Regions from separate parts of the Paenibacillus ihbetae genome, predicted to be linked through region 1. Evidence: predicted binding sites of a transcription regulator. Region 1 holds the regulator's gene; the other holds the start of a gene.
The links. Region 1 encodes Rex, which represses fermentation and respiration genes when NADH is low (regulators of the CRP and FNR family bind a similar motif). Its sites were predicted from a motif close to TTGTGAAATATTTCACAA; they were not measured.

Region 1 (4,187 bases):
TGACCCAATAATTGTTGTTCTCGCCCCAAACCGATTTGTAGGTTTTATCTTTCGTCACCAGGCCGCCATGCTGACGAGCGGCTTGCACCGCCAAGCTTTCCTCATTCCACGTGTCCTTCATGACATAGGAATAGTACAGCTGCACGCACAGCAGCGCCAGCAGCAGCCCGGATATACTAAGCAGTATCCACTTTGTTCTCTTTTTCAAACCGTCTGATCCTCCCCTTAATCTGCCCTAAAGGGTCGAAAGACGCTCGAATGAACGCTGGGCTTCACGGCGGATCCGTTCCTCATCCAGCGTGAGGCAGGAGCCGTGCTTAACAACCTGCTTGCCGTCAACCCATACATGCTCCACATCCTTGGCGGATGCCGAGTAAATCGAATGCGAAATGTAATCCGTGCGCGGCAGGAAATGCGCTTGATCGGTATTCAGCGCGATCATGTCGGCCTTCATCCCGACGGCCAGTCTGCCTACGTTATCAAGAAATGCCGATTTCGCTCCATACTCGGTTCCCATTCGAAGCGCTTCGGCTGCCGGAACGGCTGTCGGATCGCCGCTGACGCCCTTGTGGATAAGAGCGGCCAGACGCATCTCTTCGAACATGTCCAGGTTGTTATTGCTCGCTGGTCCATCGGTTCCCAGGGACACCGTCACGCCTGCTTTCAACAGCTCGGGCACGCGCGCAACCCCGCTGGCGAGCTTCAGGTTGCTGCCCGGGTTATGGGATACCGCCACCTGATGCTTAGCCAAGATCTCAATCTCTTCATCCGTCAAATGCACCGCATGCGCAACGAGCGCCGGACGCGAGAACACGCCAAGCTTCTCCAGATGGGCCACCGGGCGCAGTCCATAGTCATTCACATTCTGCTGCACTTCGGCTGCCGTTTCGGACATGTGGGTATGGATCGGCAGATTCAAATCATGCGCCGCTTGAACGAATTTCTCGATAAAGTCCGGCGGGCATGTGTAAGGCGCATGCGGCGAAATCATCGTCGTGATCCGCCCCTCCGCCTGACCGTGCCAGTCTTTCGCAAAAGCAACCGCTTCATCCAGCTTCTGCTTCTGCACTTCTGGCGGGCATAAGCCGATGACGCCTCTCGTCAGAACTCCCCGCATGCCGGAGTCTTGGACAACCTTCGCTACCTGATCCATATGGTCATACATGTCAACGAAGGTTGTCGTACCGCCCTTCAGCATCTCCAGCACCGAGAGCGAAGTGCCCCAATAGACATCGTCTGCCGTAAACTTCGCTTCCATCGGCCACATCTTCTCCTGCAGCCAAACTTGCAGCGCCAGATCGTCGCCAAAGCCGCGGAGCAGCGACATGGCTGCATGCCCATGCGTGTTGACGAGCCCCGGAAGGAATAACAGATGCGTCCCGTCCATCACCCGGGTTTCGGCATCGACCTGAGGCTCTTCTTCCCCCAGATACGTGATGCGGTCGTCCTCCACAACCATATACCCGCGGATAACCGGTTGTCCTTCCTGAAGCACGGCAAATGTTCCGTTCTTAACCATCCACTTCGTTGTCATGCTGTGCATCCTCCTTCCCATTGTCCAAATAGTAAGCCAGGCTTTGCAGATCCGTCGTAAAATCCGCGGTATGAATGCGGATGTGGGACGGTGCCTTCAAAATCGTCGGGGCAAAATTCAAAATCGCCTCGATTCCGGCATTGATCAGCTGATTGGCTACGTTCTGCGCTTCAAAGTCCGGAACCGTAATAATCCCGATTCGAATGCCGTATTCCTGGACCGTCTGGTCCAGCTCTTCCATCGGCTGCACCGTCAAATTATTGATCTTAAGCCCGATCTTCGGAGGATACGAGTCGAAAATCGCCACAATCTTCATATTATCCTTCAGAAATGCGTTGTAGTTGGATAGCGCATGTCCGAGATTGCCCGCACCGACCAGCGCAACGTTGATCTTCTGGTCCAGCTTCAGGATTTGGCGGATTTTCTCAATGAGATAGGAGACATCATAACCGATGCCCTTCCGGCCGAAATCACCGAAATAGGCCAAATCCTTACGGATTTGGGCCGGATTCAGGTCGAGCTTCTGCCCAAGCTCCTGTGAGGAGACGGTGGACACCTCCCGCTTATGAAGCTCATTCAAATAGCGCAAATAGACTGGCAATCTGCGGACGACGGCCTCTGAAATTTTATCCGATTTCATGCATGCTCCCCCTATTAATAGGATGATAGTTCATCGCTTCCAATGTAATAACCCTGCTCCCCTCGAGGTTCACTCTTTTTCATTTTCCCTTTCCTGGAGCCACTGCGCAATACGAGGGACGATCCCCTCGGTCGGCATATGCTCCATCTTCGGTCCGGGCAGGGAATACAAGAAGTATTTTCCATAATATGATTCGATCACCCGCGTATCGTAGACAATCACGATCCCCTTATCGTGGGCAGTCCGAACAAGCCGCCCGAAGCCCTGCTTGAAGCGGATGACCGCTTGCGGCACCGAAAGCTTCATGAACGGATTCTTCTTCTGCTGCTGCAGCAGCTCGCTCTTCGCCTCGACCAGCGGATGGTTGGGCGGCTGGAACGGCAGCCGGACAATCGCCAGGCAGGTCAGCGCTTCTCCGGGAATGTCAACGCCCTCCCAGAAGGAGCTGGTCCCCAGCAGAACTGAGGCGCTGCTATCCTGGAACCGGCGAATCAGCTTCGTACGGCTCGTTCCATCCATTCCCTGGCCAAGCACCGTAATATCGCTGGCAGCCAGCGCTTCCTTAAGCGGCTCATGCACCTGGCGGAGCATCCGATAGGACGTAAACAGGACGAGCATACGACCATGGGTCGCTATTGCCGCTTCGGAGAGCGACTTCACGAGCGTGTTTACAAATACCGCATCCCCCACAGACCCCTTCACGCTAGGAAAATCCCGCGGAATGACAAGCAGCGCCTGCTCCCTGTAATTGAACGGGGAGGGCAGCTGAACCGTGTTCAGATTTCCTGCGTCCGCCGCTTCCTGGAGCCCTAAATTGTCGATCATGAATTGAAACGATTTATCGACCGACAGCGTCGCCGATGTGAGAATCACGCTCCGCTTCTTGTCAAAAAACAATTCCTTCAAATGCTTGCTGACATCAACGGGCACGGCGTAGAGCTGCAGCGACTTGCTGCGGAAATTGCCGTTGGCCTCCATCCAGTACACGGTGCCTTCGTCGTTCAAAGCCATGAAGGACCGCAAATCCTCGCGGTGCGCAGCCAGATCCTTAAACAAGCCCGACAGGTCCGTCAGCAGGCTGTCCGCACTGTAATCGTCCAGCTCTTCCTTTATTTCGGCGACGAGCTTGTCTCCCTTGCGCACGACATCTCCCAGCGTAACGTGAATCTGCTGTTCCAGCTCGGCGAGCGTTCCCCAATCCTTCGGCTTCTTCGCAGGCGAGAGCCGCAGCGAATACTGCCCGGCATCTCCCGGCGAAGCGTCGCCGCGTTCCGGGAGCAGGCCGAACAGCTGGTCGCTGAGGCGGTCCCAAGTTTCTTTCACCGTGATCAGATCAGGATAGATCCGGTCGATGACCGCCGACCATTCCCCGGATTTCTCATGCGGAGAAGCCTGCAGCAGCTGCCGCAGCGCAGGGAGCTGCCCGCTTCGGCTGTCCTTGTACAGACGGGTCAATGTATGAACCACCGTAAAATATTTCATCTGCAGCCCGAGATGCTTGCCTGCCACATCCTCCAAGTGATGGGCTTCGTCGATGACGAGCCGTTCATAGCTCGGAAGCAGCTGGTGGTTCGCTTTTACGTCGGTAAACAGCTTGGAGTGATTCGTGATCACGACATCCGCAATGCCGGCCTCATGCTTCGCCCGATGGTAGTAGCACTTGCGGAACCAGGGGCAGCTGCGTCCAAGGCATGAATCGGAATCGCTGGCGATCGTTTCCCAGAAATCGCCCCCGCGGCCGCCGAGATTCAGCTCCTCGTCGTCGCCGCTTTCGGTTTGCGTGAGCCACACCAGCATCTGGGCCGCCGTGATGACGTCCTCCTTCGGCGAATGAAAATCTCTCCTATTTATTTTATGTTCAAATTTTCTCAAACACAAATAATGACCTCTTCCCTTAAAAATGGCTGCTTTAAAAGGGAATGGCACTACCTGGGTAAGCAGAGGTATGTCCCGGTCTCGAAGCTGCTCCTGCAGGTTGATCGTATGCGTGCTGACCATCACCTTCTGCTCCTG
Region 2 (4,187 bases), 350 kb from region 1:
TCACCCGTCTTGTCCATGTCTGGAGCGTTCCGTTGAATTATGTCGGAAGAAGATATATCCTTTATAGAAAGCACCGTAAATATGAATCGTAGACGAGAGAAGGCTTTGCGGCCTTCTTTTCTACATCAGAGGAGTTAGGGCTATGACGGTAATAGAACAGTCTGGCTATGATTATCAGCTGGAAATCGATAGGCTGCGGGATCGGTTTCAATTCGATTTCGTGTCGCTAGCGCTCGTCCAGCCTGCCGAAGACCGGTTTGTGCTGACGTGGCAGTATGCTTCAGGCAATCACAATGAGCGGTTTAAACGGATCGTGCTCCATTCGGGCAAAGGCGTCGCCGGAATTGTGTTCAAGACCGGAAAATCGATGCTCATTCAAAACGTTAACGCCGATATTGGTGCACGCGACTTATTTAATTTTCCGATCATTGCCGCCGAGAAGCTCAAGAGTCTGGGGGCCCTTCCGCTGTGGGTGGAGGCCCGGGTAATGGGCGTTTTGCTGGCCGGGTTCCGGGAGGAGAACCGAATGAATCCGGCGGTTTTTACCGATTTCCGGGAGCAGCTCGGGGCGACGTTCGGAGCTTTTCGGATCAGGGAGGTGTCGCAGGCTTGATTACCATGACCGGAGATCGATTGAGCGAACTGCTCGATAAGCTGTACCGCAAGGGTACGGAAGCCATCTTCTTCATGGATCAAAAAGGCGGCGTTGTCGGCATGAATCCGGCTGCAGAGCGGATTCTGGAGGTCGATGTGATCGAGCGGATTCAGTCGGGGATTGACGATTCGTTCTGTCAAACCTGCGAGGGATACACGGATGAACAGGAGCTGATGTCCTGCGCCCGGTGCTATTTGGATTACCCTAAGGGAGAGTTCTCTTCCTTTCAAGTATACCTAAGGACAAGGGACGAGGGCGTCGTCCCGTTCGCGGCAAGCTATCATACGATCGACGAAGAACAAGGTATCCGGGTACTGATGCTGCTGGATCTTACCAAGCAGCAGAAGACGCAGGAAATGCTGCAGCGTAATCATATGCTGAAATATGTGATCAAAGCGCAGGAGGATGAACGCAAGCGGATTTCCCGCGAGCTGCATGACAGCGTCGCCCAGGAGCTTCTCAGCTCCTTGGTGGATTTGCGGGTGCTGAAATACATGAACGTTAACGATGATGTGCTCAACAAAATTCAGCAGACGGAGCAGTCCTTGACCCGGCTGCTGGATGATATCCGGCATTTATCGGTAGAGCTTCGTCCTGCATCGCTGGACGATCTGGGTCTCGAGGCTGCCTTTCGCTCGCATTTTAAATGGATGGAGAAGAATTATGGGCTGCTTGTGCATTTTTCCGCCGAGCTTGCGGCAGCCCGGTACAGCAACGAAATTGAAACCGTCGTTTACCGGGTTTGCCAGGAGGCCGTGCTGAATGCGCTGAAGTATTCCGGGCTGGATGAGGTTCATGTGCGGCTGTGGGAGGAGAATGGGGTCCTTCAGCTGACCGTGCGGGATGAAGGTGTCGGCTTTAATATGTTTATTAACGAGGCGCAAGGGACCGGGCTCGGATTGTACGGCATGCGGGAGCGGGCGGAGCTGGTCGGCGGGCAGTTCACGCTGGCTTCGGCGGTCGGCGCAGGGACAACGGTGCAGCTCCGTATACCGCTGTCTCAAGATGTAATCCAGGAGGGGGACCGTTCATGAAGATTGTCATTGCCGACGACCATGCCGTCGTCCGCAGCGGGTTCTCGATGATTCTCAACTATCAGGAGGATATGGAGGTTGTAGCAACGGCTGCGGACGGACTGGAGGCATACGCGATGGTAGCCAAACATAGGCCGGATGTGCTGCTGATGGACCTGAGCATGCCCCCTGGCGAAAGCGGACTTATTGCTACCGGCAAAATCAGTGCCGATTATCCGGGCACCAAGATTATCGTGTTGACCATGTATGACGACGAGGATTATTTGTTTCATGTGTTGAAGAACGGAGCGTCCGGCTATGTGCTCAAGAACGCGCCGGATGATGAGCTGATCTCCGCCATACGGATGGTTTACGCCGGAGGCACGTACATTCATCCGCAGATGGCCACCTCCCTGGTGCGGGAATTTATCAAGAAGGACAGCGAAAGCCCCGAGCAAGATCCGCTCAGCAGTCTTTCGCAGCGGGAGCTCGAGATCTTGCCATTGATTGCCAAGGGATACGGGAATAAAGAGATTGCGGAGATGCTGTATGTGTCCGTGAAGACGGTTGAAGCGCACAAAGCTAAAATTATGGAGAAGCTCAACTTGAAGAGCCGGCCTCAGCTGGTTGAATATGCGCTTAAGAAGAAGCTGCTGGATTTCTGATCCGTCTCGCCATTAGCTGTCGAGGGAAACCATATGCTTATGAATAGGGAAGTTCCTTGCCAAGGTTAAGGGAACTTCCCTATTATCTTTGTGAATACATGCACTTACAATGGGATTGGGGATCCATGATAAGAAAGCCATTCATTTTTCGAGAGAAAAGGTGATGGGGATGATCAAAAAAGTGCAGCTGCCGCTGCAAACGATGAATCTGGTGCTCGGTTTTATGGTATGGGTGATCATATCCGCGCTGCTGCCGTTTATCCGCGAGGATATTGCGGTTCCGGACGGCCGCGTTGCCATCCTGACCGCCATCCCGGTGGTGCTGGGCTCCGTGCTGCGCATTCCGCTCGGCTATTATGCGAATGTCGTCGGGGCAAGAGTGGTATTCATGTTCAGCTTTATCGCGCTTTTATTTCCGGTATATCTGATCAGCACGGCCACCACGTTTACGCATCTTGTCATTGGAGGACTGTTTCTCGGCATCGGGGGCGCTGTGTTTTCCGTCGGCGTCACCTCGCTTCCGAAGTATTATGCCAAAGAAAAGCTTGGGCTGGTGAACGGCATTTACGGCATGGGGAACCTGGGCACGGCCGTGACGACATTTGCAACGCCGGTGATTGCCACGCAGATCGGCTGGTCGAGAACGGTGCAGCTGTATCTGGTCCTGCTGCTGATCTTCGCGGGATTGAACGCGTTCTTGGGCGACCGCAAGGAAATCAAGGTTCGGACGCCGATCTTGGAACAGATTCGAGGCGTGTACAAGAACGATAAGCTGTGGTATTTCTCGCTCTTTTATTTTATTACCTTCGGTTCATTTGTCGCCTTTACCGTCTACCTGCCGAACTTCTTGGTCACGCATTTCGAGCTCGCCAAGGTGGATGCCGGGCTGCGGACGGCAGGATTCATCCTGCTTGCTACATTGATGCGGCCCATCGGCGGCTTTCTCGCCGACAAATTCAAACCGCTGTTCCTGCTGATGGGCGTGTTTATCGGACTTACGGGCGCCGCGATCCTGTTGGCATTCTCCCCGTCGATCGGATTATATACCGTCGGTTGTCTAACGATTGCGGTCGGTGCCGGGCTGGGAAACGGAATCATCTTCAAGCTGGTTCCGCTGTATTTCAACAAGCAGGCCGGGATCGTAAACGGCATCGTGTCCATGATGGGAGGTCTCGGCGGTTTTTTTCCGCCGCTCATGCTGTCGTTCATCCATTCGGTTACAGGTCAGTACGCGATCGGATTCATGGCTTTGTCCCAAGTGGCCCTTGCCAGCTTCATCATTGTCGTCTGGATGTATTTCCAGGACAAACTCTCGGTTTCCTCGAAGGTGTTTAACTCGACCGGGCAAGGCATTCTGGTCACGGATGCCAATGGAAGAATCCATGCGGTCAATCCGGCATTCACTGCGCTGACCGGATATACCGAGGAAGAGGTGATCGGGAGAAATCCGAGCATCCTGAAATCCGGGCGGCAATCCAAGGCCTTCTATACCGGGATGTGGACGGAAATTGCAGAGCGGGGGAGCTGGCAAGGTGAAATTTGGAACCGCAGAAAGAACGGGGAAGAGTATCTCGAGCTGCTTACGATCAATGCCGTAAAGGACGAAACGGGGGACATTATTCATTATGTCGGCACATTCAGCGACATTACGGCACAAGCGGCAGCGGAACGAGCAAAGGCGGGGACAACATAAGGGCTGGAGTGTCGAAGCTGCGGTAAAGCAAAGGGTTTGGAGAAATAAGATTACAGGAAGTGTCTTCAAGTTCTGGTGCCAGGGGTCCGGAACGACATTCCACTTTGAAAGTGCAGGGGAGAAGGATGAACCGATCGAAGATCGTTATACCGCGGGAACAC

Region 2: the regulator Rex is predicted to act here: its motif matches at 2,422-2,439, upstream of BBD41_RS02210 (nitrate/nitrite transporter).

The regions. Positions count from the first base shown of each region.
Region 1 covers NZ_CP016809.1:862,589-866,775, forward strand. The annotation lists gene BBD41_RS03925 (cell wall elongation regulator TseB-like domain-containing protein) at 1-208, opposite strand, end outside; gene BBD41_RS03930 (amidohydrolase) at 236-1,534, opposite strand; gene BBD41_RS03935 (redox-sensing transcriptional repressor Rex) at 1,512-2,174, opposite strand; gene dinG (ATP-dependent DNA helicase DinG) at 2,244-4,187, opposite strand, start outside.
Region 2 covers NZ_CP016809.1:511,965-516,151, reverse strand. The annotation lists gene narI (respiratory nitrate reductase subunit gamma) at 1-92, shown strand, start outside; gene BBD41_RS02225 (GAF domain-containing protein) at 143-613, shown strand; gene BBD41_RS02220 (sensor histidine kinase) at 610-1,689, shown strand; gene BBD41_RS02215 (response regulator transcription factor) at 1,686-2,333, shown strand; gene BBD41_RS02210 (nitrate/nitrite transporter) at 2,503-4,026, shown strand; gene BBD41_RS02205 (YwiC-like family protein) at 4,152-4,187, shown strand, end outside.